Regions from separate parts of the Thermovenabulum sp. genome, predicted to be linked through region 3. Evidence: riboswitches for the same ligand, from Rfam matches in the RefSeq annotation. Region 3 holds a riboswitch; each other region holds the start of a gene.
What was found. Region 3 has a riboswitch for thiamine pyrophosphate ahead of thiT (energy-coupled thiamine transporter ThiT). Riboswitches for the same ligand answer to the same signal wherever they lie in the genome.
Positions count from the first base shown of each region.

Region 1: another riboswitch for thiamine pyrophosphate. It lies ahead of ACPLOV_RS00180 (sulfide-dependent adenosine diphosphate thiazole synthase); the one in region 3 lies ahead of thiT (energy-coupled thiamine transporter ThiT).
Region 2: another riboswitch for thiamine pyrophosphate. It lies ahead of thiM (hydroxyethylthiazole kinase); the one in region 3 lies ahead of thiT (energy-coupled thiamine transporter ThiT).

Region 1 covers NZ_JBNARB010000001.1:27,421-38,086, reverse strand. The annotation lists gene thiE (thiamine phosphate synthase) at 1-269, opposite strand, end outside; gene thiD (bifunctional hydroxymethylpyrimidine kinase/phosphomethylpyrimidine kinase) at 300-1,094, opposite strand; gene ACPLOV_RS00180 (sulfide-dependent adenosine diphosphate thiazole synthase) at 1,121-1,900, opposite strand; TPP riboswitch at 1,974-2,077, opposite strand; gene leuB (3-isopropylmalate dehydrogenase) at 2,182-3,261, opposite strand; gene leuD (3-isopropylmalate dehydratase small subunit) at 3,254-3,751, opposite strand; gene leuC (3-isopropylmalate dehydratase large subunit) at 3,741-5,015, opposite strand; gene ACPLOV_RS00160 (2-isopropylmalate synthase) at 5,021-6,565, opposite strand; gene ilvN (acetolactate synthase small subunit) at 6,579-7,088, opposite strand; gene ilvB (biosynthetic-type acetolactate synthase large subunit) at 7,093-8,754, opposite strand; gene ACPLOV_RS00145 (methyl-accepting chemotaxis protein) at 9,170-10,666, opposite strand, start outside.
Region 2 covers NZ_JBNARB010000005.1:20,746-31,411, reverse strand. The annotation lists gene ACPLOV_RS03950 (MBL fold metallo-hydrolase RNA specificity domain-containing protein) at 156-1,547, shown strand; gene ACPLOV_RS03945 (MFS transporter) at 1,542-2,783, opposite strand; gene ACPLOV_RS03940 (ROK family protein) at 2,940-3,890, shown strand; gene thiM (hydroxyethylthiazole kinase) at 3,905-4,699, opposite strand; TPP riboswitch at 4,781-4,886, opposite strand; gene hydE ([FeFe] hydrogenase H-cluster radical SAM maturase HydE) at 4,956-6,008, opposite strand; gene ACPLOV_RS03925 (alanine/ornithine racemase family PLP-dependent enzyme) at 6,056-7,123, opposite strand; gene ACPLOV_RS03920 (YifB family Mg chelatase-like AAA ATPase) at 7,141-8,661, opposite strand; gene ACPLOV_RS03915 (ATP-binding protein) at 8,725-10,089, opposite strand; gene ACPLOV_RS03910 (hypothetical protein) at 10,258-10,437, shown strand; gene lat (L-lysine 6-transaminase) at 10,464-10,666, opposite strand, start outside.
Region 3 covers NZ_JBNARB010000020.1:20,021-30,686, reverse strand. The annotation lists gene ACPLOV_RS09625 (selenium metabolism-associated LysR family transcriptional regulator) at 1-836, shown strand, start outside; gene ACPLOV_RS09620 (S-layer homology domain-containing protein) at 925-3,009, shown strand; TPP riboswitch at 3,078-3,181, shown strand; gene thiT (energy-coupled thiamine transporter ThiT) at 3,270-3,782, shown strand; gene ACPLOV_RS09610 (peptide ABC transporter substrate-binding protein) at 3,914-5,545, shown strand; gene ACPLOV_RS09605 (sigma-54 interaction domain-containing protein) at 5,606-7,030, opposite strand; gene ACPLOV_RS09600 (RrF2 family transcriptional regulator) at 7,260-7,682, shown strand; gene ACPLOV_RS09595 (GTPase) at 7,712-8,386, shown strand; gene ACPLOV_RS09590 (hypothetical protein) at 8,367-8,975, shown strand; gene ACPLOV_RS09585 (hypothetical protein) at 8,988-9,221, shown strand; gene ACPLOV_RS09580 (aminotransferase class I/II-fold pyridoxal phosphate-dependent enzyme) at 9,228-10,514, shown strand; gene lexA (transcriptional repressor LexA) at 10,529-10,666, opposite strand, start outside.

The DNA.
Region 1 (10,666 bases), on a different contig from region 3:
GCAGGTAACTCCTCCTGCCCTAAATGCACACCATCAGCATCAACAGCAATTGCTATATCCACTCTATCGTTTATTATCAAAGGCACTCCGTATTTCTTCGTAACTTCCCTTAACTTTAGTCCCATCTCATAAAACTCCCTATCGGAGATATTTTTTTCTCTAAGCTGTACAACGGTAACCCCTGCATTTATTGCTTCCTCCACCGCATCAAAAAGACTTCTGCCTTTTAGATAAGTTCTATCGGTTACGAGATACAGGGAGTAATCCACATTTTTCATGCCAAAAGCACCTCTTTTAAATTAATTATTGAATCTAATGCAAAAATGGTTTACGGGTCCCCATCCCCTTCCGATATTTCCCGAAGTTTTTATTGCGCGGGTAATATAAAGCTTAGCATACGCCACCGCTTTTTTTATATCCATACCTTTTGCCAAATTGGCACAAATGGCCGCCGAAAACGTGCAGCCGGTGCCGTGGGTGTTTTTTGTATTAATTTTTTCTTCCTCAAAAAATACGAAATTTTCTTCTCCTAAGTATAAAATATCGATAGCCTTATTCCCCTCTAAATGCCCTCCTTTTATAAGAACTGTCCTGCAGCCCAATTTGGCAATATCCTTTGCAGCCTTTTTCATCTCCTCTATATTTTTTATTTTTCTTTCCGCAATTACCTCTGCTTCTTCCCTGTTGGGAGTAATGATTAAAGCCTTCGGTACTAATTTTTCAATCAAAGTTTTTATGGCATCTTTTTCTAAAAGCCTGTGACCGGATTTTGAAATCATCACGGGGTCCAGGATTATTTTCTCCGGTTTGTATTCTTCAAGGCCTTCAGAAATTGCTTCGATAATTTCCTTCGTCGAAACCATGCCAATTTTCACCGCATCGGGGAATAAGTCTTCAAAAACCGCTTTCATCTGAAGATAGACCATATCTTCTGAAATATTTTGCACCCCCAGCACCCCGAGGGTATTTTGAGCGGTAACCGACGTAATTACTGACATCCCATAGACTCCGTGGCTGAAAAAGGTTTTTAAATCCGCCTGAATTCCCGCCCCTCCGCCGGAATCGGAGCCAGCAATGGTTAAAGCAAGTTTCATAATTTTTCACCCCTTAAAATTTTATTTTAGTGTGCATTTAAATAATCCGAAATCAATTTTGCCGCTTTCTTACCCGATAAAAGCATTCCTCCGAAAATTGGCCCCATCCTGTATCCGCCGTAAACATTATTTGCAGCCATTCCCGAAACAAAAAGACCCGGGGCTATCATTTTCGTATTATTAATTACATCCTCTTCTCCCTTTTCTGCATTCATAAAAAATTCGTTCACCAAATCGACTTTAGTTCTTTTATTATAAAGATTTACCAGTACTGCCTCATGCCCTGTGGCATCCAAAACGGCCCTTGAAACAAGCACCATGGGATCAACGTGAAGTTTTTGAAGTTCTATTGCTGAATTATTAACTACAACTCCTGAAATTTTTTCGTCAATATAATATAAATCTACTACTGAAATTAAATTAAAGATTTTAATATTATTGAAGGAAGTTGTTTTTGCAATTAGACTGCTGGCAAAACTTATTGAAGATACTATTAACGCATTTTCCTCTTCCTTATACGGTATTTCTAACTCTTTTAAAATTCCTTCCACATCCTTTTGCAAAATCACCCTGTTAAAGCTCATTGCTCCTCCCCATATTCCTCCACCGGGCGAAAGTTTTTTATCCAAAACTGTTACCTTGAATCCCTTTTGGGCAAGTAGAATAGCACAATAAAGACCTGATGGCCCAGCACCTGCAATAATTACATCCGATGAAACGGCATCGTAGAGGTCTTCAAAATAACTTTTGAGAATCAATCTGCTAATTTTTTCATCTGAAACAGGATTTGTAATATTTTTCATCATAAAAGCCATCTCCTTTTCTTTAAATTTTTTTACTTTTTAAAATAAAAGTGCCTACCCGAATAGGTAGGCACAAATTTTCAGCTCTGTGCTTCCCTACGCGGGCATTATCCCGGTCAGGTTCGAGGGGTCGAAGCATTAAAGCTTCCTCTCAGCCTTTCGGCTCCCCCAGCACGTATCCTATAAATTTTATTAAATTTTTATTACAGCTTTTCGAAAATTATACCTTATTTTTTCGTAAAAATCCACTATAAAAAATATATTAAAAAATTCTTCTTTCCCTTTTAAAGCTCCAGAATAATCTTTTTAATAACATCTCCCATTTCGGAGGTTGTTAACACCTTCCCTGCACCTTCTTTAATGTCGTAAGTCCTGTAGCCCAGCTCTAAGCTTTTTTCTACCGCATCTTTTATACACCTTGCCGCTTCCTTTTCATCAAAAGAGTATTCCAGCATCATTGCCGCGGACAAAATACAGGCGATGGGGTTTGCGATACCTTTACCCGCTATATCCGGTGCCGAACCGTGGCAGGGTTCGTATAAAAAAGGCCCTTTTTCTCCTATGCTTGCCGATGGCAGCATACCTATGGAACCGGTTAGTACCGATGCCTCATCACTTAAGATATCCCCAAAAGTGTTCTCGGTTAAAATAACATCAAACTGTCCCGGATTTAATACAAGTTGCATGGCGCAGTTATCCACATACATGTGAGAAAGCTCCACATCAGGATATTCTTTGCTTACCTCTTCCACAACTTCTCTCCACAACTTTGAGGTTTCAAGCACATTGGCTTTATCTACGGAAGTTACCTTTTTTCTCCTTCTTTTTGCTGCTTCAAAAGCAACCCGGGCCACCCTTTTTACTTCTTCGCTTGTATAAACCATTGTATCAAATGCCCTTACCGTTTGCCCTGTATTTTCTCTCCCTCGAGGCGTCCCGAAATAAAGCCCCCCGGTTAATTCTCTCACTATAAGTAAATCCAGATTTCCACTAATTATATTATTTTTCAGCGGAGAAGAATCCGCCAAAAAACGATAACAAACAGCGGGCCTGAGGTTGGCAAATAGATTTAGCTCCTTCCTCAATTTGAGGATTGCCTGTTCCGGCCGGAGCTCTCTTTTCAAATTATCCCACTTTGCGCCTCCCACCGCCCCAAAAAGCACCGCATCGGAAGCCTTCGCAAGATTAAGGGTTTCCTCGGGAAGAGGTACTCCAAATGCCTCGAAAGCTGCTCCGCCTACCAGTCCTTCTTTGAAATTGAATTTAATGCCGAATCTTTCCTGGACAGCATATAAAACCTTTATAGCTTCGTTTATAACCTCCGGGCCAATACCATCCCCGGGAAGGAGGGCTATATTATACATTTTTTTGCCCTCCTCCTGCAAAGTTCAGTAGTCCGCCGGCTTTAATTATATCATTTATAAACCCGGGAAAGGGTTTTGCGTAGAATATTTCCCCGCTCGTGATATTTTTTATTTCCCCGGTATCGGTATCCACCATAACCTCTTCCCCCGCTTTTATCCCTTCCACCGCCTCCGAAGATTCCAATATGGGAAGGCCTATGTTTATAGCATTCCTGTAAAAAATCCTGGCAAAGGATTTTGCAATAACACAGCTAATACCCGCTTCCTTAATAGCAATGGGGGCATGTTCTCTCGAACTCCCGCACCCGAAATTTTTCCCGGCTACTATTATATCTCCCGGTTGAATTTTTTTAGAAAAACCCGGGAATATATCTTCCATACAATGCTCCGCAAGCTCCCTGGGGTCCGTAGTATTTAAAAATCTTGCCGGGATAATCACATCGGTATCCACATTATCCGGAAAAACCCACACCCTTCCTTTATATATCATTTTTTATCACCTCCATGGGATGCACTATTTTCCCTTTTACCGCAGAAGCTGCTGCCACCGCCGGATTTGTCAGGTATATTTCGCTTTCGGGATGTCCCATTCGTCCAACGAAGTTTCTATTGGTAGTGGAAACAGCCCTTTCACCCTTTGCCAGTATGCCCATATGCCCTCCAAGACACGGCCCGCAGGTAGGTGTACTGACCGCCGCACCTGCTTCTACGAATACCTCCATTATTCCCTCCTTTATCATTTGTAGATAAACCTCCTGCGTTGCGGGTATTACTATCATCCTTACATAAGGATGGACCCGATTTCCCCTCAAAACTTTTGCAGCCATCCTCATATCTTCAATCCTTCCGTTGGTGCAGGAGCCGATAACCACCTGATCTATAGTAATATCTCCTACCTCAGAAATATTGACGGAATTTTCGGGAAGGTGTGGGAGGGCAACCTGTGGCTCCAACTTTGATACATCGTATTCCCTTATATCACAGTATTCTGCATTATCATCGCTTTTAAATATTTTATAGGGTTTCTGAGCCCTTGCTTTAACGTAATCCAATGTGACCTCATCGGGTTCCATAATACCGTTTTTTGCTCCCGCTTCTATCGCCATATTTGTAATGGTGAGCCTTTCATCTACGGTAAGGTATTTTAATGCTTCCCCCGAAAATTCCATGGCTCTGTAAAGCGCTCCGTCCACCCCTATGTCCTTAATTGTAAAAAGTATCAAATCCTTTCCGGTGACAAAGGGAGCGGGTTTTCCCCTGTAGATAAACTTCATGCTTTCAGGCACCTTAAACCAGCATTTTCCCGTCATCATGGCAAAAGCGATGTCCGTACTTCCAACTCCTGTAGAAAACGCGCCCAAAGCTCCATAGGTGCACGTATGAGAATCGGCACCTATTACAAGATCTCCCGGACCTACGAGACCTTTTTCGGGAAGAAGGGCATGCTCAATGCCCATTCTCCCCACTTCGTAATAATGAGTAATATCATGCTTTCGGGCAAAATCCCTTAAAGCTTTGGAAAGCTCAGCAGATTTTATATCCTTGTTAGGCGTAAAATGATCAGGTATTAGGGCAATTTTTTCCTTATCGAATACCTCTTTACCCCCAGCCCTTTCGAATTCCTTAATTGCCACAGGCCCGGTAATGTCGTTGGCAAGCACCAGGTCCACGTCTGCCATAATCAGTTCCCCGGGTTCCACAAAATCCCTGCCCGCGTGTTCTGCCAGTATTTTTTGCGTTATTGTCATCCCCATATTTTTTATTCCTCCTCATTAGTTTCCGCCGGTTTATTTCCATTGCTGTTGTAAAGGGTTTTATTGAGGGCATCCGTATAGGCCCTGGCGCTGGCCTCAATTATATCGGTGCTCAAACCCCTGCCGGTGAAAATTTTTCCGTCTTTCTCTATCCTTACCACAACCTCTCCTATAGCGTCCTTCCCCGCTGAGACCGATTTTATCGAATAGTCAACTAATTTACAATTTATATTACACGCCCTTTCTAAGGCTTTATAGGTCGCATCTACGGGCCCGTTTCCAGTAGCCGCCTCCTCCACGGTATTCCCCTGGATTTTTACTCTTACGGTAGAAGTAGCAATTGCTTGATTGCCGCTGGAGGTTTGAAAATACTCTAACTCTATCAGCTGGGGTATTTTTGTCACCTGTTCTTCCACAATTGCCTCGATATCGCTGTCCGTAATCTCCTTTTTCTTATCGGCCAGGTCTTTGAATCTCTCAAAAGCCCTGTTTGTTTCCTCCTCCGAGAGCTCGTATCCGAGTTCTTTCAACCTCTGGACAAAGGCATGGCGCCCGGAAAGTTTGCCAAGCACTATTCTATTGGATGTAAGCCCAATGGATTCCGGTGTCATTATTTCATAAGTAGATTTTTCCGAAAGCACTCCGTGCTGGTGTATTCCGGATGCATGGGCAAAGGCATTGGCCCCGACTATGGCTTTATTTGGCTGGACGTGTATCCCCGTCAGGGTGCTTACAACCTTGCTGGTCCTGTAAATCTGCCTGGTATCAATATTTAAATCCACCTTATAAATGTCCTTTCTTGTCACAAGGGCCATCACCAGCTCTTCTAAGGCAGCATTTCCGGCCCTTTCCCCCAGGCCGTTTATCGTGCACTCTACCTGAGTCGCCCCATTCACAACCGCAGCAAGGGAATTGGCAACCGCCATCCCCAGGTCATTATGGCAGTGTACGCTGATTTTTACCCTATCCATTTCGGGAACCCTTTCCCTTAACGTCCGTATAAGGTTTGCAAATTCTTCAGGTGTTGTATAACCCACCGTATCCGGGATGTTTATAACCGTTGCCCCGGCCTTAATTGTCTGGGAAAACAGTTTGCATAAAAATTCCACGTCGGATCTGGTGGCATCTTCTGCCGAAAATTCCACATCTTCAAAATAAGATTTTGCCCTTTTCACCGCTTCCACTGCAGCCTCCAGCACCTGCTCGGGGCTCATTTTAAGCTTATATTGCATGTGTATGGGAGAAGATGCTATAAAGGTATGGATCCTGGGGCTTTCTGCATTTTTTAGCGCTTCCGCAGCTCTATCTATATCCTTAAAGTTAGCCCTGGCAAGTCCCGCTATAACAGGCCCCTTGACATTTTCCGCTATGGTTTTAACCGCATTAAAATCTCCGTTGGATGCAATGGGAAAACCCGCTTCTATAACATCCACTTTAAGTTTTGCCAGCTGCCGGGCTATCTCCAATTTCTCGTATACGTTTAAAGCCACCCCCGGGGTTTGCTCTCCATCCCTCAACGTTGTATCAAAGATCTCCACTTTCCTTACCATAAAAATCCCTCCATCAATCTTTTTCTTCTTCTTCCACTTTGATGGTCTTAGGACCCCTGTTCATGGCAATAAGGCCGGTCCTGACCAGCTCCTTAATCCCGAAGGGCCTTACCAGTTCTTCAAAAGCGTTTATTTTGTCCTTATCTCCCGTAAGTTCTATAATCATTGACCTTCTGCTGACATCAACTATATTTGCCCGGAATATTTCGGCAATCTGTATTATTTCGGACCTGTTTTTGGGTTCCGCATCTACCTTAATCAGGACAAGCTCCCTGCTGACGGAATCATCAGAGCTAATCTTGCTTACCTTGATGACATCCACCAATTTATTTAATTGTTTTTTTACCTGTTCCACTATATATTCATCGCCTTCAACAACTATGGTCATGCGGGAAATTTCGGGGTTTTCCGTTGTACCGACGGCCAAACTGTCTATATTAAATCCCCGCCTGCTGAAAAGTCCCGCCACCCTGGATAATACTCCCGGATGATTTTCTACCAGCACTGAAAGTATAGTCTTCACCTTTTCACCCTCCAATCATCTTATTTATGGGTGAACCGTTCAATACCATCGGGTAAACATTTTCTTTTATATCCACCACACATTCCAATAGAAAACTGCCTTCTTCCGATAGCATCCGGTCTACCGCCCCCGGCAGCTCTTTTCGGCTTTCTATCCTCTCTGCCTTTATACCGTAGCTTTCAGCTAATTTGACAAAGTCCGGTGTAAATTTGAAATTAACCTGATGGTATCTTCCGTCGCAGTAAAACTCCTGAAGCTGTCTCACAAGCCCCAAACCGCCGTTATTAAAAAGAACCATTTTTACTGCCAGGTTATTTTCGACAATTGTCGCCATCTCCGCTAAATTCATCTGGAAGCTTCCATCCCCGGCAAAGTTTATTACGGTTTTCCCCGGGTTTGCAAATTTTGCTCCGATTGCTGCGGAAAGGCCATAACCCATGGTTCCAAGCCCTCCCGAAGTTATAAAGCTGCGCGGGTGAATAAATTCGTAAAACTGTGCTACCCACATTTGATGGGAACCCACTTCCGTAGTAATAATTGCTTCTCCCTTAGTCTTTTGAGAAATCTCATCTATTATCTCCTGAGGGCAAAGCAAACCCTTTTTTTCGTAAATCCCTTTTTTCCTGATTTTTTCTATAAAATCATACCATTCATAAAGCTCCTTTTTTGTGCTATTTTTCGAAATCTCCGAAAGCACCATCCTCAGGTCCCCTACTATAGGTATATCAACCCTTACGTTTTTTCCGATTTCCGCAGGGTCTATATCAATATGAAGGATTTTCGCCTTTGGTGCAAAACCGGTAACTTTACCGGTCATCCTGTCGCTGAACCTTACTCCTGCTGCAATTATCAGGTCGGCCTCAGTTATGGCAATGTTTGCCCGGGGACTTCCGTGCATACCGGCCATTCCAAGAGATAGCGGATGATTTTGCGGAAAGCAACCTATGCCCATAAGGGAGGTAGCTACCGGTATACCCGTCTTTTCCACCAATTCCATCAATTCCTTTTCAGCCTTAGCAGAGTTTACTCCACCCCCCGCAATTATGACTGGGCGCTGGGCTCTTTTTATTTCTTCTACTGCCCTTTCTATCTGCAGGGGATGCCCCTGAACCCTGGGTTTATATCCGCGAAGGTTAATTTTGCCGGGCATTTTAAACTCTATCCGCGTCTCCGCTACATCCTTGGGAAGGTCTATCAAAACGGGGCCCGGCCTTCCGGTGGAGGCAATATAAAAGGCCTCCCTTACTATCCTGGGTATATCTTCCGCCCTTTTAACCAGATAATTGTGCTTTGTAAACGGTGCGGTAGCCCCCGTTATGTCCACCTCTTGAAAAACATCCCGCCCGATTACACTGGTAGGCACCTGCCCGGTTATGGCAACTATCGGAACGGAATCCATATAGGCAGTTGCTATCCCCGTTACCAGGTTTGTCGCACCGGGCCCCGAGGTAGCGATGCACACTCCCACCTTCCCGGAAACCCTGGCAAAACCGCTGGCTGCATGGGCAGCAGCCTGTTCCGAGCGAGTTAAAACATGTTTAATTTTTTTAGAATTATAAAGGGAATCGTAAACCGGAAGTATTGCTCCCCCAGGATAACCGAATATTAAATCCACTCCTTCTGCTTCCAGTGCCTTAATTAAAGCCTCTGCAGCAGTAATTTTCATAAAGGCACCACCTCTTCAAAAATAATTATCGTCGTATATAAAAAATTAAACCCCCTCACCCCAAGACATAAAGTCTCAGGGACGAGGGGGAGTTTACCCCGTGGTACCACCCTGTTTTACCCATACCTCACGGTAAAGGCCTCAGGAAGTAGCTTACTACTTCTAACTTTAACGCACCTTTGCGGCACCGGATTACTTTTGTTCACCCGGGCAGTTCGGGAGCGAGAAAAGCGCAAACTCAGGACCGGCTTTCACCTGACCCGGCTCTCTTTTGCCTGAATTAAAACGCTTTTTTCTCCTTCATTACTTTTACCCTATTTGTTTTATAAAATTATCTGTACCTTTTAATAATTAAGCTTTTATTAGAACCTGAAAATATTTTGATAAGTATTTTATCATTTAAAATTTTAATATGTCAAGAGGGTAAAATAAAAATTTTTGTTTTTTCCTCCAGCGCCCTGGCTATATCCACTATTTCCTGAGCATTCTTTGTTATATCCTGAGTAGAAGCAGCAAATTCCTCTACGGAAGCCGAGATTTGTTCGGCAGACACCGAGGCTTCTTCCGACGTCCTGCTTATGGCTTCAATTCTTTCTGCGATTACATCTTTAAGCTTTGATATTTGCTCTATATCGGAGAATACCTTTTCGATTAAGGTTTTCATTTCGCTAATACTCATCGATATTTTTTCAAAAGCACTCAGGGTATCTCCCGTGCTTTCCTGCTGTTTTTTTAGCTTTCCATCCATTAGTTCGGATGTCCTTACTACCTGTTCTGTATCCGAAACCATATTCCTTAAAAGATTCCTTATTTTTTCCAGGGATAGCCTTGTCTGTTCCGACAGCTTCCTTATTTCGGAAGCAACTACCGAAAAGCCCGAGCCTTTATCTCCTGCCCTCGCAGCTTCTATAGCAGCATTAAGAGCCAGTAAATTGGTCTGTTCGGCAATCCCTTTTATAATTTCTACAACTTCTTCCACCTGTTTCACCGAAGTTTTCATCTGCTCTAATTTTTCTAAAACCAGTTTAAAACTACCGGAAATTTCTTCAATCGATCCTACCAAATTCCCCAGCTTTTCCTTGCCAGTCTGAGCATAAGAAAAACTTTCTTCTCCGGAATTTTTTACCCGGGCTATTTCATCAAAAAGACCGTTTATACTCCCTTTAATTTCCTCAATCAAATCATTAATATCTTTAATTTTCATAGTCTGCTCGTTGGCACCCTGTGCTACATTTTCTACGGTTTTGGCCACTTCTTCGGAGGAAATGGCTATTTCTTCCGAGATATCATTTAATTTCACAGAACTATTAAACAGGACCTTCGTTTCCTCCCTGATTCCAACGATAAGAGGTAGAAAGTTTTCTTTAAGCCTTTTAACAGAAAGTGCAAGTTCCCCTATTTCATCCCTTCTATTTAAAAATTTTTCTTCCATTCTTGCGGTAAAATCACCTTTAGAAATGCTTCCAATTTGTTGAATAACGGCAAGCACCGGCGTTATGGTGGTTTTTGCCATTGCAAAGGTCATAAAAACTGAGAGGATAATTATCAGCACGGAAAAGGAGATCATAGCGCTTTTTAACCTTCCAATGCCTTTTAAAACTTCTTCTTTTGGAGCCACCACACCCACCGACCATCGGGTGTTACCTACCGGCGCAAAGGCTATAAGCCAATCTCTGCCGTTTTCTTTTACCTCATCTATTCCTTTTTCACCCTTAATCATCCTGTTTACTGGATTTTTTAAGAAAGAAGAGCTGTTGATCAGATTTTCTTTTTTCATTATTCTGTCCAGGTCTTTGTGAGCTATTATATTTCCTTTATCGTCAATAGCGAAAGAATACCCATCTTCGCTGTACGTAGCTGATGAAATTAACTGATTAAATTTATTGCCATCCACAATGCCCACTACGGCGCC
Region 2 (10,666 bases), on a different contig from region 3:
TTTAATATTTAAAAAATCTTTTCATCTATTATTTTTTAGAGTTATTATTTCCTTAATTTATTAAATAATATCACGTCAAAATATTTTTATTTAACTGAACTGATAAATTTAGAAAAAACAAATATGTTATAATTATTAAAAAGGGGGTAACATAAATGAGAATAAACTTTTGCGGTGCTGCAAAACTGGTAACAGGCTCCTGTTATTACATCGAAACAGAAAATAGAAGATTTTTAATAGACTGTGGAATGTTTCAAGGTGAGAAAAGCGAATTAAACTTTGAGCCCTTCCCTTTCGATCCACGGAGTTTAGATTTTGTAATAATTACCCATTCACATATTGATCATATAGGAAGATTACCTTTACTATTTAAAAGTGGTTTTAACGGTAGTATATTTGCCACTTCCGCAACTGCTGATTTAATGGAAATAATGTTAAAAGATAGTGCTCACATCCAGGAGCTGGAAAGCAAGTGGCAAAATAAAAAAAGACAGAGAAAAGGGCTGGTACCAATCAAGCCATTATACACTGTAGAAGACACCCTGCGAATACCGGAATATATAATTAAGTGCCCCTACGACAAGTGGATTGTTATTGATGAAAATATTCATATAATGTTTAAGGATGCCGGACATTTATTGGGTTCTTCGATTATAATTTTAAAAATCAAAGAAAAAAATAATGAAATTCTAATAACCTTTTCCGGTGATTTAGGAAATTATAATATGCCAATAATTAGAGATTATGAATATATTGATTATACCGATTATTTAATTATAGAATCAACTTACGGAGATAGATTACACGATAAAACCGAAGAAATAAAAAAATTATATGATATTATAATTAACACGGTAAAAAAAGGCGGAAATGTAATTATTCCAGCCTTTTCAGTAGGGCGAGCTCAGGAAATCTTATATTTGCTGAATTATTATGTAGACATTGAAAAGAGAAAAGAACTTTCCAATATAGAAATATACCTTGATAGCCCCCTTGCAAAGGAAGCTCTCGAAATTTACGAAAAGCATAAAGAATGTTACGATGAAGAAGCTATTAACCTTCTGAGCCGGGATATAGATATTTTAAGATTCAATAACCTGTATACTACTTCCAGTGCAGAAGAATCAATGGCATTAAACGATAAAAACGGCATTGTAATTATCTCATCCAGCGGTATGTGTGAAGCCGGAAGAATAAAACATCACCTGAAACACAACATCTGGAAGGATACCACATCCATAGTATTCGTAGGTTACCAGGCTGAAGGAACCCTCGGCAGAAAAATACTGGATAAGGCAAAAAAAGTTAGAATTTTCGGTGAAGAGATGGTTGTAAAAGCAAAGGTTTATAATCTTACCGGCCTTTCCGGACATGCCGATATAGCAGGACTAATAAACTGGGTAAAAAATATAAAAAACGGAGTCTCGAAAAAAATATTTATAACTCATGGAGAAGAAAAGGCTTCTGAAAACTTTAAAAAAGAAATAGAAAAATTTCTAAATGTTAGCATATTAATACCCGATCTTTTTGAAAAAGTAGAGCTATAAGTCATCTACCCTATTAATATAAATTCTTTTTTTGTCATTTATGGCAAAAAAGTACAGGGAAAATAATATTGTGCAGCTTAACCCTAAGGCAATAAACGCTTTATCTATGTTAAGAATCTGGGCAAAAGAGCCTGATATTAAACTGCCCAAGGGTGTTGTACCGGCAAAAATCATAGTGTACAGGCTCATAACTCTCCCTCTATATTCATCCGAAGAAGAAAGCTGTAAAGATGAATTAGCGGTAGTTGTAAAAAGAATTGCAGAAAACCCCGCCAACATGAACAAAATTGATGAAAAATGGTAATTTTTATTGATTCCAATTAAAACAAATATTAATGAGGAAAATATCAAAGAAAAATAAAGAGTTTTTATATTAGGCCTTTTATTACTTTTAACTGCTACAAAAAGTGCCCCAAATAGAGCACCGATTCCCATTGAGGAAAGCAGAAAACCGTATCCTGCTTCATCTCTATGCAAAACATATTTTGTATACAGGGGAATTAATACGTTAAAATTCATTATAAACACATTCATTATAAAGAGTAATATTATTGTTTGCAAAATAATTTTATTTCTTCTGGTATATTTTAAGCCTTCCAAAATATCTATTAGCATTTTATTGTTTTTCTTTGTATTCATGGGCTTTATGCCCACATCAATTAAAAAAAGACCTATTAATACCGCAATAAAACTTAATCCATTCAATAAAAAACAAATACTCATTCCAACATTTTTAAGAAGGATTCCCGCAATTGCAGGACCTATTATCCTTGCAAGGTTGAAATTCATAGAATTAAGCGCAACAGCATTATAAAGCAATTCCTGGCCGGCCAATTCTATAACAAAAGATTGTCTAACAGGCATATCGAAAGTATTTACTACCCCAATTAATAAACCAAAAATTAGTATGATGAAGTAATTTATTATTTTCTTCCAGGTCAAAAGTGATAACAAAAAGGCTAATAGCATTAATAAACTCTGAGTAAATATCAATAACTTTTTCTTTGGAAAATGATCGGCTATAGTTCCCGCCAAAAGGGACAAAAATAATTGGGGTGTAAATTGAACCGCATTAAATAGCCCCACCAAAAAGGCAGAATTCGTTAACGTTAAAACAAGCCAAGAAAGCGCAGTATTCTGGAGCCAGGTACCAATAAGAGAAATGCACTGTCCCATCCAAAAATATTTAAAATTCTTAGATTTAAAAGCTTCAAAAGGATTTCTTATACCGTTCATTTCGATATCCTACTCCTGATTTTAATATTAGGTTTATCCTATTTCGAATATTTATTTTATCATTTTTTAAAGAAATTTAAAGTAAATTTTATACTAAAATATTTCTATTATTAAAACATAATATTATAAAATTTTCTAATAGAAGGTGAAAAAATTATGAAAAATTTTTCTTTGGGTATTGACCTTGGAGGCACAAAAATTGCTACCTGTATTATCGATAATAACGGTAATATTTTTGCCAAGGTTGAGGTGCCCACTTTAGCAAAAGAAGGGCCCGAAAAAGTAATTTCAAGAATGAAAAAAAGTGTTTATGATGTTCTAAGTCAAATAAATTTATCATTGAATGAAATTGCAGGAATAGGTATAGGAGTTCCCGGTCCTATAGACGTAGAAAAGGGAATCATTCAGAATCCGCCAAACCTTCCCGGATGGAAGGATATCTCATTATGTTCAATTATGGCCCGGGAATTTAATACAAAAATAATTGTAGAAAATGATGCCAATTCAGCGGCTCTTGGAGAATTTTTATTCGGAGCCGGAAAGGGAGTTAAAAATTTTATTTACATAACAATAAGCACAGGTATAGGAGCTGGAATCTTTATTGATGGTAAGCTCTTCAAAGGTATAGGAGGAAATGCTGGAGAGGCAGGCCATATGACTATTAATTTCGAAGGTCCTATATGCGAATGCGGAAACTCGGGATGCTGGGAAGCCTATGCTTCGGGCACTGCTTTGGCAAGGTTCGCCAAAGAAGGAATTTTATCAGGGATAAAAACAAAAATAATTGAAAAAGCCCGAAATGAAGAAATTAATGCAGAACACGTTTTTTCTGCCGCAAGAGAAGGTGATAATTTTGCTTTAACCCTCGTGGAGAATGAAGGATATTATCTTGGTGTGGGGCTTGCTAATCTGATAAATATCTTCAATCCCGGGCTCATTGCCATCGGAGGCGGGCTTACTCAATGCTGGGATATGTTTTATTCAAAGATGATGCGTACCGTTGAAGAAAGATCTCTACCTACTAACCTTAAACACCTTGAAATCGTAAAAGCCAAATTGGATAAAGATGCAGGTGCAATAGGCGCGGCATCATTGGTTTTTGTATAAGGTAAAACTTTTTATTATTCTACCTTATATTTTGAACCTTCGATTATCTTTTCTTCAGTTATATTATAAAGTTCATCAAAAAAATTTATTTTGAAACTTGCCGGACCGTAAATATTAGATTTTTTTGCCGCAAGTTCACCGCTAATGCCAAAAACTACTAAAGCTGCAACGGTAGCTCTAAAATAATCTTTTTCTACTCCACAAAAACTCCCAATAACCGACGTTAACATGCATCCCGTACCAGTAATCGTGCCCATTAAATAGTGACCATTATTAACAAGGGCTATTCTTTCTCCATCTGTAACTATATCTGTGGCACCTGAAACCACAATTATAGTATTCAATCTTTTGGCCAGTTCCTTAGAAGCAGGCAAAAGATTTTCACTACTTTTTACCGCTTCCACACCCCTTATTTCTCCTCCTGCACCGGCAAGGGTACCTATTTCTGCACTATTACCTTTTATTACGGAAACTTTCACTTCGTTCAGTATTCTCCAGGTGCTTTCCGTCCGTAAAGGTGTTGCTCCTGCTCCTACAGGATCAAGCACAACGGGGATTCCCATCTGATTCGCTTTTTTTCCAGCTTTTATCATCGCTTCTACCTGCTCTTTCGTAAGTGTACCTATATTGAGGACTAAACACGAAGCAGCCATTACCATATCCTCTACTTCTTCAAGGGCATGAGCCATAACAGGTAGTGCTCCCACTGCCAGTGTAACATTTGCACAGTCATTCACGGTCACCATATTAGTAATATGGTGTATAAGGGGTTTATTTTCCCTGACTTTTTTTAAAATCCCGGAAATCATTTTCATACCTCCGTTTTTTTATGATTTATTTAATTATTTTGAAATTGTAGAACAAATAAAAAATCGTACCCAGCGGTACGATTTATGCTTTTACTACCTTCCCTCCGCTGGCATTACCCAAACAGGTTCAAGGGTTCGGGAAAAATTTCCCGTCTCAGCCGCTTAAGCAGCACCCCCGGTAGTCTACTATTCTTTTTTGATATTTTATCCTGAAATAATCCTGCTGTCAATGCACTAAAATAGCCTTTTTTGACATTCAACTATTTTCTCGTTTTTTTAAAGAATGTCCGTAATCAGTTCCTATTACCCTTCCTATGGAGTAAATTCTTCTTTTTATACACAAATTGCACTGCTGTGCACTTTCATTTATACAAATTTTGTTGGGATATAAAGTATAATGTTCCCGGTATTTCATAGGAGTTACATTGGGCATAATAACGTTTGCACCAGCCATCAGAGCTTTTTCCCTGCCATCCTCCGGTCTCAAAGTAGCAAGAGCTGTAGTAGCCGGGATATGAGTATTTTTCGTTACTATCCTTGTCAAAGCAATTACTTTGAGGGTCATCTCGGCAGTACCACTGGGATTGCCTGCAAGAGGTGTATCGGGGTGACAAATATAAGGACCTACCCCTATCATATCAAGATCAAGTTTTTTAAACATTAATATATCCTCAGCCAGGTCTTCAATGGTTTGACCGGGTAATCCTATCATTATTCCCGAACCAGTTTGGTATCCTATTTGTTTTAGCCACTTCAAAATATTAATACGATTTTCAAAGCTTGAATCCGGATGAAGCTTAGCATAAAGCTCGGGATTTGATGTCTCAAATCTCATTAAATATCTATCAGCTCCCGCCTCATAAAGTTTTTCATACTCTTCATAAGAACGTTCACCGATGCTTAGCGTAATGGCAATATCTATATTATCTTTTATCCTTTTTATAAGTTCTGTAAGCTTATTCAGAGTATAGTACATATCTTCCCCCGATTGCAGCACAACAGTTTTATAACCCAATCTTGAAGCCAATAATACGGTTTCAAAAATTTCATCAATCTCCATGCGATAACGTTTAACTTTCTTATTATCCCTGCGTATTCCGCAATAAAGGCAATTATTCCTGCAATAATTTGAAAACTCAATCAGTCCTCTAAGATGAACCTCATCTCCGACATACTTTTTTCTTATTTTATCAGCTTTCTGATAAAGAATTTCTAACTTTTCCGGGTCTTCTAAAGAAAGAATATAGCAGAGTTCTTCCTTATTAAGCTCCACTTCCGAATCTATTTTTTCCCATATTTCATTTAGCATATAAATTCCTCCCAAAGATATCTTTTATTAATTTTTAGAAAGTTAAACTATACCATAATTTTTTCAACATAAGGGGAGGTCATAAGTCCTAACATTGTGCCATAATTCATTTTGAAATCAATTATTGACCCAACTCTTATTTCTTTAAGTGAATTTGTTACATCAAGAATAAGGTGATCACTGCTGGCCCCGAGGATATTTATATGATCCTCATCTGGAATTAATCCTTCTATCCTGCAATCCTGTTTTCCCAGAGCTACTATTGCTCTTTTCATGGGTCCTTTATCCTCGAAAACAGGAATGTTACCAAAAGCATCCCTTCCTATTTCTCCAATAGGCTTTGAAGGCTTTATTTTGACCTCTATTACTTGCGTTTTAAGGATCACCGTATTCTGATAAGTGTTAGGGATCTTTCGAAAGTTTGTTGAATCCGTACCTAAAAGAATAGCTTCACCAATCCTTAATTGATTAATGCGGCGGGGTAAAATCCCTTCTTCAACCATTTTTAAAGTAGCGGTATTACCTCCCGAAATGGTTTTTACTCGAATTCCATAACATTTTTCCAATTCCTCAGCTATTTCCACCAAAATTGAGGTATTTTCTATTGAAGGGAGTACTCCTCCATAACACCCCACATTGGTACCTATTCCCTCAAATTCTATTCCGGGAAGTTCTAAAATCTTTCCTACTAAGTCTTTAACATCTTCAGGCATGACTCCTTCCCTTAAATCCCCTACATCAACCATTAATATAATTTTATGTACTTTACCATTTGTAACTGCTTTTTGAGAAATTAATTTTATTGCTTCAAATTCCGAATTAAAACTACCATCCGCAAAATTTACTACATCGTTTATTTCGGAGGGCATGGGAATCCGAATAAGGTATACAGGTAAATTTACACCATAACTCTTTAATTTTACAATATTTTTTATACGTGAATCCCCCAGTTTTTTTACTCCGCCTTCGATCATCGTTCGCACTACAGGTTCTAAAGCACATACGCCTTTTGTGATTCCCATCACTTCTATACCGTATTTGTTACACAGTTCTACGATATTCATCGCATTCTTTTTTATCAAAGATAAATTTATTTCTACCCTTGGATAGGTCAAAATACCACCTCCGAAAACTATAGCCCATAGTATTTTTCTAAGTTTCTGTATTGTAATGCTTCAGCAATATGCCTTTCACTTATTCTTTCTTCTCCCTCTAAATCAGCTATGGTACGGGATACTTTTAATATCCTGTTTAAAGCCCTTGCACTTAATTTTAATTTTTCAAAAGCTTCTTTTAAAAGAAGTTTTTCTGTTTTTCCAATTGAACAGAATTTATTAATTAAAGCACCACTCAATTCTGAATTATATAAAATCCCGTGATTTTTATATCTTTCAATTTGAATGTATCTTGCATTTTCCACTCTTTTTCTAATAGTAAAGGAGTCGGTAGTTTTTGTATCTTCAAAATCTGAGAATTTCACAGAAGCTACTTCAATTTGCAGGTCTATTCTGTCCAGCAAAGGCCCTTTTATTTTTCCGAGATATTTCTGGATTTTCCCTGGATTGCACGAACACTCATGGAAAGGGTCAAGGTAATAACCGCACGGACAAGGATTCATTGCTGCAATTAACATAAATTTGGATGGAAATATTATTTTAGCATTATTTCTCACAATGGAAACACAACCGTCTTCCATTGGTTGTCTTAATAGCTCCAATACTTCTCTATCAAATTCAGGAATTTCATCAAGAAATAGCACCCCGTAATGACAGAGGGTAACTTCCCCCGGTTTTGGGACCCTCCCTCCTCCTATCATCCCCACTGGGGTAATACTGTGATGGGGTGCCCTGAATGGCCTTTTTCTAATTAAAGAGCTATTCCTGGGCAAAAGTCCGGAAATACTGTAAATTTTAGTAAGTTCAAGGGATTCTTCCTGAGTAAGTTCAGGAAGAACAGTGGGAACTCTCCGAGCAATCATCGTTTTTCCGGTACCCGGTGGCCCTATCATCAATAAGTTGTGATGGCCGGCTGCTGCAATTTCAATTGCCCTTTTTACCCCTTCTTGCCCTTTTACTTCTGAAAAATCCACATCATAAACCGGTATATTTTCATTTGTTTCCTCGATTTTATTCTCTATTTTCAGTTCTCCATTTAAAAAATCTATTGCATCTTTTAAAGTATTTACAGGTATTATCTCTATTCCTTTAATCACTTCCGCTTCCCTTTTATTTTCAAAGGGCAGTATAATCCCTTTCAACCCTTCTTCCTTGGCCTTTATGGCCATGGGCAATATCCCATTTACAGGCCTTACAAATCCATCTAAGGAAAGTTCTCCTACCACCAGGTAGCTCGAGATAGAATCTTCTTTTACCTTTTTATTTGCCGCAAGGATGCCAATGGCTATTGGAAGATCAAATTGCGGACCTTCTTTTTTTATATCCGCAGGTGCAAGGTTTACTGTAATTCGCTTAATCGGAAACTCAAAACCCTGATTTTTTATAGCCGCCCTAACTCTTTCCTTTGATTCTCTAACCGCTGTATCGGGCAGGCCTACAATATCCAGACACGGTAGCCCATTGGATAAATCCACTTCTACCTCTACTACAAAGCTTTCGATACCATAAATTGTGGAGCTTTTCAATTTTGATATCATATGTCCTCCTCGGAAATTAAAATTACAATTGACTATTTCAATAAAAAAAATAAAATTCCTTCTTTAATTTTTTATCCCCATTCTTCCCATTAAGTCGTCAATAAATTGTTTTGCGGTTCTTCCCGACCGCTGATTGTTCCACAACTCCCATTGTAAAGCCATTTTCCTTAATACTTCGGAATCGATGGAAAGACCTCTATTTTTAGCAATTCCTTCAACGATTTTTAAGTAATCTTCCTGATTCGGAGCATTAAATAAGACTGTTATTCCAAATCGATCGGATAAGGACAATTTTTCTTCTAACGTTTCATTTGCCCTTTTTTCTTCTTCCCGTTGATCACTAAAAAATTCTCTAATTAAATGGCGTCTATTTGATGTGGCATAAATTATCACATTACCAGGAGTAGATTCCAGGCTTCCTTCAAGTATCGATTTTAGATATTTATAATCTGTCTCAAATTCTTCAAAAGACAGGTCGTCAATAAAAATGATAAAACGTTGAGGTCTATTTTTCAGCTGAGATATAATTTCGGGCAGGTAATTTAATTGATCTTTCAAAACCTCAACAATTCTAAGTCCATCCTTCCCAAATTCATGAATAAGGGCTTTAACTGTAGAAGATTTTCCCGTACCTCGATCACCGTAAAGCAATACATTATTTGCTTTAAACCCCTTCACAAACTGTTTCGTATTCCTGTAAACTTCCTTCTTTTGCTCTTCATAACCTATAATTTCGTGAAGTTTAACAGGATCTGGAACCGCAATTCCTTCCAATCTCCCGCCATTCTCTGTTTGTATCCATTTAAAAGCCCAGTATCTACCGAAATTCCCACAGCCCACCTTTTTATAAAAACAAGCCAGATCCCTAATATTTTTCTTCCAATTATCTGAATTATGTAATTTATCTTTTATACTTTCTTTTTCAATAAAATAATATTCAGGATAAGGATATTCATTTTTTAATCCCATGTCTATAAAATCGGGTAAAGATACTATGTAACCTAATTGTAATTTTTCCATTAATAAATTTTTAATCATGTTAATATCTAATTCGTACAACTTTTTTAAACACTGTAAATCATGGATTACCATGTCTTTAAGGTAATCGCTTATACTTTCAAATTCAAGTGACTCGCATTGTTTACTGAAACAGTTCTCATCCCTCAAAATGAGTTCCAATATGTACTCCTGCCATATATTTCCTGAAAAACATGTGTTATTCTTTTCTTTTTCTTCTACCAGACGTCCTATAAATTCATGGTATTTTTCAAAAGCTTCAAGAAGATTATCATCGTTTAGAAGCATTTTTAAAATCTGGCTAAAAATTTTAATTACAGGGTCTTTTGAAATATTTTTATAAACAACTAAGCATTCAATGGCAAGAAATATATCGTAAACCTCTTTACTATCATTATCTTTTAGTTCCATTTTTCATTACCCCTTTTTTAAATTACTTGATAATTAATTTACAAAAAAAAATCGGCTTTATCAAGGTGTAATTTTATGAGAACTTTCTTCTCAAATTTTGAATAATATCCGTCATTTTCAAAAAATAATAAAAGAAAAGGTAATTATTATTAAATGGAGGGATATAAATTGGTATTCAAAATGCTTAAAAAAAAGGATAAGGCTCTGGACAAGTATTTCATAAAACCCCAGGATTTAGGTTACAATATGGAATTTTCTGGTGAAATTTTCCCCCAGGAAAATAAAGCTACTAAAGTTGAAAATGAAAATATAACAAGACCCAACCTTATGATTTATCCGGGAGAATAAAGTAAAACGGGGCGTTTTAGCCCCGTTTATGCATTTTCTTTCTCTATCCTCATTAAAGCCTTCTTCATGCGGTTATACCCTTCCGTCAAATCTTCTTCCGTTACCGTTAGAATCGGCCTGAACCTTACTCCCTTTACACCCGTCGGCAATACCAGCATCCGCTCTTCAAAACAATATTTCAAAAATTTACCCCTCAGTTCCTGATCGGGAAAATCAAAGGCCGCCATTA
Region 3 (10,666 bases):
TTTCTAAAGCTGCTGACCTTTTATTTTTAACTCAACCCACAATAAGTTCACATATTTTATCCTTAGAAAGAGAGTTGGAAGTAAAACTTTTTGATAGAAAAGGAAGGGAAGTGGAGTTAACTCCTTTCGGTCGTATTTTGTATAATGGAGCTGTCAAAATTTTAAGGACAAAGGATGAAGCTTTATTCCTACTTTATAAGTATATGAATAAAATAGAGGGGGAATTAAGATTATATTCAAGCTCTGTTCCAGCTGTATATATACTACCATTAAAAATAAAAAAATTTTTAGAAATGCATCCGAAACTGAAAATTATAATTGTACAAAAGGATTCAATGGAAGTAATAAATTCAATCGAGGGGGAAAATAATGAAATAGGTATTGTAGGCACTTTTATCAATAATTCCAGTCTGGAATTTATCCCCTTTTGTAATGATGAATTGGTGGTAATCTCAAAATTTAATTTGAGCGACGATGAAGAAATTGATTTTGAAGAACTTATTAGATATCCTTTGGTTATTAGGGAGAAAAAATCAGGTACAAGGAAAGCCTTTGAAAGATATTTAATACAAAAAGGTTTATCTCTTGAAAAACTAAAAATTATAGCTGAGTTAGGCAGTACAGAAGCTATAATACAGGCTGTAAAAGCAGGAGTAGGAATTTCAGTTATTTCCAATAGGGCCATTGAAGATTATAAAAATACTGGTATTTTAAAAACTTTTAGAATAAAAGGTATTAAAATGCTGAGAGATTTTTACATAGTAACAAAAAAAGGTAGGACTCTTTCACCAAATGCTGAAAGCTTTATAAATTATCTTTTGAATGCGGCTGAGTAATGCTGCTATTTTTTATTTTTTTAATGAAGGAAACATATGGATAATTGTCGAAATTGTAATAATAGAAGAAAAAAGGAAAGGGGTTGATATGTTGAAAAAAGCATATTACAAGCTATTAAGAGGATTTTTTGTAGTTTACTTGGTTTTTTATTTAATTGCATTTTTCCCGACTATAGTGTTCGCATTACCTTTTAAAGATTTGGATGACAAAAAATTTGAGTGGGCAAGACCATTTATTGACAAAATGTATAATTTAGGAGTAGTATCTGGAAAAGCCCAAGATATTTTTGCACCTGCAGACCCTATAAAAAGGCAGGAATTTATAGTAATGCTAATAAAAGCGTTGGAAGAAGAGAGCAAAGTAAAAGGAAAATTACTGCCAAAAGATTTTCCCAATCAAGGAAAAATTCAGAGTTGGGCAAAAGAATATATAGCTTATTCTATTGAAAAGGGAATTATTACAGGAGATGACTTTAAGAATTTTAGGCCAGAAGAAAATTTAAAAAGATACGAGGCAGTAATTTTTATTGTTAAAGCCTTAGGTTTAGAAAAAGAAGCAAATTCTATTAAGATTTTAAATTTGACTTTTAAAGATGTTTATACTTTATCCTTTGAGACAAGAAAATACCTGCAGTTGATTGTAGATAAAAAAATTATGTCAGGTATAGACAAGGAAAATTTCAAGCCCTACGATTATATTACCCGTGCACAGGCTGCTAAAGTGTTAAATCAAGTTGTGAAGTATACAAATAATACGAGGATATTTAAAGGTAAAATTGAAAATTTAAATTTATCGGAGGGAAATATAGAAATTTTACAGGGCAATATTATTAAAAAATATAATCTGGATAAAAATATTTCTATATACAAAGAAGATGAAAAAGGGAATTTACTAAAAATAGAATTAAAAGACTTAAAAAAATATCAGGATGTCAATTATATTGTAAAGTCTAATAATGTTAGTTATTTAGAAGTAATTTATTCCAATAATATAATAGAAAGTGAATTAGAAGACTATGAGGGAAAAATAAAAGCTATAAATCTGCAAAACAATTACCTTATTTTAGAAAAAGTAGATGGTAGCATTTCTTCTTATATAATAAATTCTGATACCAAATGTTTTATGAATAATAATGTTATTCCTGTAAACGAGAATCTAATCGGTAAAAAAGTGAAAATTTCAGTATCAAACGGCAAAATCATGAGGATAGAAGTTGCAGGGGAAAATAAAGAAGTAAAAGGTATTTTAAAAGGGATAGTATCGAATGTTTCACCTTCATATATAATAATCGAAAATTCATTATCGAAAGAAAATGAGACTTACATACTTTCCAATTTGATAGAAACTATAAAAAATGATAAGCCTGCAAGCATTAACGAGCTTCTGGGAGGAGACATGGTAATCGCCTCGATTACAAATGGAAGTGTTACAAGAATTATTGCAGAAAGTGCGGAAAAAACAATTTTTGGAGTAATTAAATCCATTAATTTTGCAAACAAGGTTCCACTGATTTCTGTAATTGATAGTGAGGGTAATTTAAAGGAATATGAGGTAGATAGTCAAGTAAAAGTAATAAAAAATGGAATAACATCCAAATTAAATGATTTAAAAATATCTGATGAAGTGACCATTGTAATTAGATATAACAGAATAGTATCTATCTCGGCTAAGACGGTAAAAAAAGAGATCACTGGCACCATAAAAGAAATTTCTCATACTTCTGTAAATTATTCTAAAATAGTTATTTTTAATGAAAAAGGTGAAGAAGTTAATATCGTAATTACTCCGGATACAGATATTTTAAAAGATAAAAAAAATATTACGGTATATGATTTAAAACCCGATTATAGTATTAGAGCAATTGTTGAAGGAGAAGAAGCAAAAAGCGTTGAAGTTTTTACAACGCAAAGTCTTTTGGCTTTTAGAGGTAAAATAAAATACATACATCAAGATATAATGGTTATAATAGCAGAAATCACGAATGAAAAAGGTACGGAAGTAAGAGAAATTCATTATGGAACAAATACTTTATTAATAAAAGGCAATAGAACAATTTCACTTAGCAAGTTTTCTGATTATTTTAAAGAAGGGGATGATATAATTATAATAGGAAAAGTTGAAGGGGGATTATTTAAAGCTGATGTATTAATTAATTTGATCGTTCAAAATTGATATTGAAAAAATATTTTATTTTAAGTATAATGGTGAAAAATCGAATAATATAATTATAATAAAAAAAATTGATGTGCTGGGGGAGCCGTAGGGCTGAGAGGAAGCATTGATGCTTCGACCCCATGAACCTGATCGGGGTAATTCCCGCGTAGGGAAGCACTGAATCAAAAATAAAAGTGCCTACCTATTCGGGTAGGTATTTTTATTTTTATATTAAATTTTTATATTAAAATTTTATTAAGTTAAAGGAGGAATTTTTTATGAAAAACAAAAATTTTACTGTACTTATCGAAGGAGCATTAATGATAGCAATATCACTCATATTGAGTTTTGTAAAAATATTTCAAGCCCCCTATGGTGGCTCAGTCACCCTTGGAAGTATAGTTCCTATTATTTTATTTTCTTTAAGACATGGGACCTTCGCGGGTTTGAGTGCTGGAGTCGCTTATGGTTTTTTGCAGTTAATCGTTGAACCCTATATAGTTCATCCTGTTCAAGTAATCCTTGATTATCCTTTAGCATTTGGGCTTTTAGGTCTGGCAGGTTTATTTAGAAATAATGTTTTTTTAGGGTCATTTCTGGGTATTTTTGGTAGATTTGTGTCGCACTTTTTATCCGGTGTTATATTTTTTGCATCTTATGCTCCAAAAGGTATGAATGTATATTTGTATTCAGCATTATATAATGGTAGTTATCTTTTACCGGAATTTATTATTACTTTTGTTTTAATAAGATTTGTGCTGTATAATAAGGTTTTAAAGAATATTAGATAATTTTAACAAAAAAATTAGTAATAAATCTTTTAAATTTATTTTTTTTTATTAAAACATTTATTGATTTAAATCGTTGAATCGTGATATAATTTTAACTAAATTTTTATTACTTTTGCAGAGGGGGTTTTTTAATGTTCAAAAAAACAACGGCTTTACTGCTAATCTTTATTATGGTTGCGGGTTTTTTAGCGGGATGTTCCAGTAATTCTTCAAAACCTGCACAGGAGCTTGTGTTTTCAATTGCGTCGGAACCACCCACTCTTGATCCACAGCTCGCTACAGACCAATATTCAATAATTGTAGGAAATGCCGTGTTCGAAGGTTTGGTAAGGTATTACGATGGAAAAGTATATCCTGGTATGGCTGAGAAATGGGAGGTTTCTGAGGATAAAAAAGTTTATACCTTTCATTTAAGAGATGCAAAATGGAGTGACGGGACAAAGGTAACAGCTTACGACTTTGAATATTCCATAAAAAGATTACTGGATCCAAAAGTAGCATCCGGTTATTCCTTTCAGGGGTATTACATATTAAACGGAGAGGATTATAATCTCGGTAAAATAAATGATCCGAATCAAATAGGAGTAAAAGCTTTAGATGAAAAAACTTTACAGATTACTCTAAGAGCGCCGGTAAAATATTTTGAAAGTCTTTTAGGTTTTATCTCATTCTTGCCATCTAAAAAAGAATTGGTAGAGAAATACGGTGAAAAATATGCTGCTGACGCTGATAAAATGGTATATAACGGGCCCTTTATTATTAAGGAATGGAAACACGAACAGGAAATTGTTTTGGAGAAAAACCCGAATTATTGGGCAAAAGATAAAATAAAGCTTGATAGGGTTAGAATTTTAATTGTTGCTGATCCAAATACCGCATACCAGATGTTTGAAAACAATGAGCTTGATTTTGCTGATGTGCCAACTGTACTCGTAGATAAAGCAAAAAGCGAAGGTAAAGCCCTGACTTATATGGATAGTTATGAATATTTCATAAGATTTAATATGAAAAAAGAAGATAAACCATGGCTGGGCAATGAAAACTTTAGAAAAGCAATCGGTTTTGCAATTGATAGGGAAGATTATATAAACATGGCATTTAAAGGCATATCAAAACCTGCAACAAGGCATATTCCACCAACTTTAAGCGGTTTAGAGAAGAAATTTGTAGAAGAATATCCTTATGATTTTTATCCAGCAAAAGCTGATGTACAAAAGGCAAAAGAATATCTAAATAAAGCAATGCAGGAATTAAATATCAGTGATCCTTCAAAAATAAATATTGAAATAGCTGTAGATGATAGTTCTGGTACGAAAGTAGGAATTGAGGCAATCCAGGATATGTTGATTAGAAATCTGGGAATTAATGTATCTATAAAAACTTATACTTTCAAAGAAAGGCTCCAGAGGATGAGAAAAGGTGATTACGAAGTAATGATTACACGATGGGGACCTGATTACGATGACCCGATGACATATTTGGATTACTGGACTATAAGTGAAGGTATGACAAATAGTGGTTGGACTGACGAAAAATACAATGAATTATGTCAGATTGCAAAAACCACATCGGATTTTAAAAAGAGAAATGAAGTAATGTTTGAAGCAGAAAAATACCTGCTTGAAAAAGGTGTGGTAATTCCGCTGTATTTCAGGGAAAAGATATGGGTTAAAAAAGATTATGTCCAGGGCTTGGTAAGAACTTTTACAAGTGGATCTGATCCAGATTTCATCTACGCTACTGTTGAAGGAAAGAATAAATAGGGATAAAAAATAAATAAGTATAAAAAATCCGGGGATTACCCCGGATTTTTTATAAAAAAGTTATGAAAAATCTATTTTCTTTTTTATATTATATTTTTTTATTTTATTGTGCAGGGTTTGCTTGGGTATTTTAAGTATTCTTGAAGCTTTTGAAAGGTTACCATTAACTTTTTGCAATGTACAAATTATCAAATTTTTTTCGAAAGTTTCCACCATTTCTTTTAAAGATTGTATATTTTCAGGAACCTCCATATAATATTTTTGATAATTTAACGTATTGGCTAAACTTTTAATATAATCCGGAATATCATCAGTTGATATTAGACTATTATCAGTAAAATTAGCAATATTTTCAATTACCGATCTAAGCTCTCGCACATTACCGGGCCATTGATAGTTTACCAGCAAAGTCAAAGCATCTTCTTTAATACCTATTATTTTTTTATTTAACTTTTTATTGAAATGGTTTAGAAAGTGCTCTATTAATACAGGGATATCTTCTTTCCTTTCTCTTAAAGGGGGAATATAAAAAGAAATAACATGAAGTCTATAGAAAAGATCCTGTCTTAATAAACCTTTTTCAATTAGCATTTTGGGATCTTCATTGGATGATGCTGTAATTCTTACATCTACTTTGAAAGCCTTTTCTCCACCAACTCTTCTTATAAAACCATCCTGAAGAACTCTTAAAAGTTTAGCTTGAAGTTCTAAATCCATTGAATTTATTTCGTCTAAGTATAATGTACCTTCATTAGCTAATTCGAATAATCCTGCTTTTTCTTTGGCTCCTGTAAAGCTACCTGCTGAAATACCGAATAAAATACTTTCCAATAGAGTTCTCGGTATAGCAGCGCAATTTTGTGCAATAAAGGGTTTTTTACAACGTTTAATATTTGCATTGTGAATAGCTTGAACAAAAAGTTCCTTCCCCACACCCGTTTCGCCATAAATGAAAATGGGAGAATCGCTATTTGCAACCTTGTATGCTTTATTTTTTAACTCCTCGATTATCTTACTTTTTCCGATAATATCTTCAAAAGTATAAATAGTTCCGTTGCCGTTATATTTTTCAGGGTTTTTAGATTTATAATATAACTCTTTTTGGAGTGAAACAATCTTTTCGGCTAAATCTTTTAAATTTGTTATATCTCTGTATATTTCCACCGCACCTATAAGTTCGCCATTTTGTATGATTGGCATTGTGGAAGTTACTATTGTAACCTTTTTGCCTTTTATATTTGTATAAGTTTGTACATAATCAATTAAAGGCCTTTTATTTTTTAATACATTATAAAAAGTACTGGTCTTTTCTGTAAGATCAGGGAAAAGTTCTAATATATTCTTGCCGAGGGCTTTACCGGGGTCAAGACCGGCTATTTCCGTAGCAGGTTCATTAAAAAAGGTAACGTTAGCATTTTTATCTACTACTATAATTCCTTCATCGAGATTGGTTAAAATTACTTCCAGTAAATTTTTGTAATCCATGATTACCCTCCTAAGGTGAACAATAAGACAGTATAATAAATTTTTTTAATTTTAAACTATTTTAATATAAACAATACTAATTGTAAATAAATAATACTGATTATAGAATTGACATTAAAATTGACTAATTCTAAAAACATGTGGTAAATTTAAAATAAAAAAATACTATTTCTATAGGAAATCAGGTATTTTTTAACATACCTTTTTTAAAAGACGGGAGGTAATTTCTTTGAGGTTATCAACAAGATCTCGGTATGGTCTAAGAGCAATGGTTAAATTGGCACTATATTATAATCAGGGTGCGGTGCCTTTGAGCAAAATTGCGGAAGAAGAAAAAATATCTGAAAATTATTTAGAGCAAATTATCACATTACTTAAAAATGCAAATCTGGTAAAAAGCATTCGAGGGTCTCAAGGAGGATATATTTTATCTAGAAACCCCGAAGAAATAACCGTAGCCGATATCTTATCTGTTCTGGAAGGATCCATTACTCTTGTGGATTGTTTAAATGAAGGTATTAGTTATTGTGATAATAAAGATAGATGCGTGACAAGAAACGTATGGAAAAAAATAAACGATAATATTTTAAATACAGCTCAATCAATAACACTAAAAGACTTATGTGAAAATTATAAGCGAGGTAATGAATAACCGCGCTTTTTTTATTTTCTATTTTTAATATGAATTTAAAAAGACATATAAGAATAAGAATATATAAAAATACATTGGTTGTTGAAAGGGGGGATATTTTGAAACAACTAACGATAATAGGAAAACCCAATGTGGGAAAAACCCTCTTTTTAATTAACTTTGCGGAATTTTTGGGAATAAAAGAATTGGAATTTGAAGTAAGTTCTCTTGATGGTTTAAAAATGATAAAGAGGTATTCCATAAAAAAAGCACTTGAGGAGTTGGTAGATAATAATATTCATAAGACAAGACAAATATATTCCATTATTATAAACGTTCCATTAAATAAGGGAAAAAAAACTGTAAAATTTATTGATACAGTTGGATTTATAGATAACATTCATCCTGAAAAGGATATCAGAAAGGGTATTGCTTATACATTGCAGTTAATACAGCAAACGGATATTATATTACATATTATTGATTCTTCGGCTATTGATAAAAATTTACCTAATTCTCTAAGTGACATTGATTTTACAATAGCGAAATTTGCTGAAATAAAAAAGGGATATTGTATTTTAGCGAATAAAATAGATTTACCGGAAGGTAAAGAAAATTTCGAAAAAATAAGAATTTTATTCAGGGGTAATTTGGTAATACCTATTTCTGCGAAATACAAAAAAGGTTTTAAAGAGGTGAAATCTTTTGTTATTAGCTCTATTTAATTTACTTAAAAAATTTTTATCATTACTTTTTATAGGTATCGTTATAAAACTTATGGATGACTATTTGGATGAAGATAAAGATAATTTGACAAATAGTAAAAATTTATCGCATTTATTGAAAAAGGGGATATTACCTTATTCGCTTTTATTATTTGCCATAGCCGTTATAGCTGACTTTAACTACAGTATAAGCATTTTTATGTCTTCGTATATCACAGGAATGCTTTACAACGTTGATGAAAAATCGAATTTAGGTATAACTTTTCGTGCTGAAATAATTGTGGTTTTACTTATTGGAATTTTTATGTTTGGGGTAAAAGAGATGTCTTCATCTATATTTTTAATAGCCAGTGTTCAACTATTGGATGATTATATAGATTATGAAAAAGATAAACCGTTTAAGAAGGGATTTGCATGGAAAATAGGCAAAGCAGAGTGTTTAATGGTTTTTATATTATGTGTGTTAATATCTTTATATTTAGATTATTTGAAAACATTTTTTTCATATATTTGTTTAAGTATTATTTTATTTTTTGTCCGGAATTATGATTTTAGTAATAATGACTTTATAAGTAATAAAGAAGGGTAGGGGATATATATAATGGTGGCTAATAATATTTTAAAAGCATTAATTTATTATTTCTCTTTTTTTTCAATAGGGTTTATAATTGGTAAAAAATTAGGCAAAAAAGAAAATTCATTGGAAATTGAAAAAATATATTTGATTAAATTAAAGGAAGAATTATGGAATAAAGGCTATTGCCCTGTTTGTAATTCGAAGTTGCAAGACTTAATAGAGAGTGATAAAATGTTAGAAAAAAATCAGGAGGTTTAGATAAAATTGCACAACGAACCCATAGAGTTTATTAAAGAGCATTTTAATATAGATGAAAAAATAATTAAAATTTCTCAGGAAGTAATTGAGGAATTGAAGGAAAGTTTTTTGGAAATTGATAGAACGGAGGAATATAATCAATATAAGGTTATTAATGCAATGGTAAAAAATGAGCTATCCGATTATTGCTTGGTAGAATCAACCGGATATGGATATAATGACTTGGGAAGGGAAATGGTAGAAAAGATCTATAAAAGTGTATTTCGTTCTGAAGATGCATTGGTAAGACCTCAAATAATTTCAGGAACCCATGCATTAACTATATGTCTTTTTGGGATTTTAAGGCCTGGAGATGAACTTATATCCGTAACCGGTGAACCTTACGATACTTTAAAAGATGTTATAGAAGGAGAAAATAATGGATCTTTAAAGGATTTCAATATAAAGTTTAAAAAAATAGATTTTAGAAATGGGGAAATCGATTTTGAATCAATAAAAAAGAATATTAATAAAAACACTAAAATGGTTTTAATCCAAAGAAGTAGAGGATACAGCTTGAGACCCTCGCTATCTGTTCTTGAGATAGGAAAGATTATTAAATTTATAAAAAACATAAATGAAAAAATTATATGCTTGGTAGATAATTGTTACGGAGAATTTGTTGAAGAAATTGAACCTACGGAAGTCGGCGCTGATTTGTGTGCGGGTTCATTAATAAAAAATCCTGGAGGGGGTATTACACCTACAGGTGGATATATTACGGGAAAAAAGAATTTAGTTGAATTATGTTCTTATAAGCTCTTTGCACCGGGGATAGGGAAAAATTGTGGCCCATCAATTTTGCCCAATCGATTAATTATCCAGGGTCTTTTTTATGCTCCTAAAGTGGTAAGTGAGGCAAAAAAAGGCGCACTCTTTATTTCATGTTTATTTGAAAAATTGGGATTTGAAGTGTTTCCAAAAAAAGAAGAAAAAAGAAGCGATATTGTAACCGCTATATTGTTAAAAAACAAAGAAACATTGATTGAGTTTTGTAAAGGTCTACAAAAGGTTGGACCTGTGGATTCACATGTAACGCCAGAACCATGGGATATGCCGGGATATAATCACCAGGTCATAATGGCAGGAGGTAGCTTTGTACAGGGGGCTTCAATCGAATTAAGTGCCGATGCTCCGATTAGAGAACCCTATGTTGTATATGTACAAGGAGGGACAAGCTTTTATCATATTAAATTAGGCATATTATGTGCATTACAAAATTTAAATGAAAAAAATCTTATTGAATTTCCATAAACCTCTATGTTATTTTAATATTTTCTAAATAGACCAATAACTTTACCCAAAATCTTTACATCTTTAACAATAATAGGTTGCATATATGGATTCTCCGGTTGCAACCTTATAAAATTGTCTTCTTTATAAAATCTTTTTACTGTTGCTTTGTC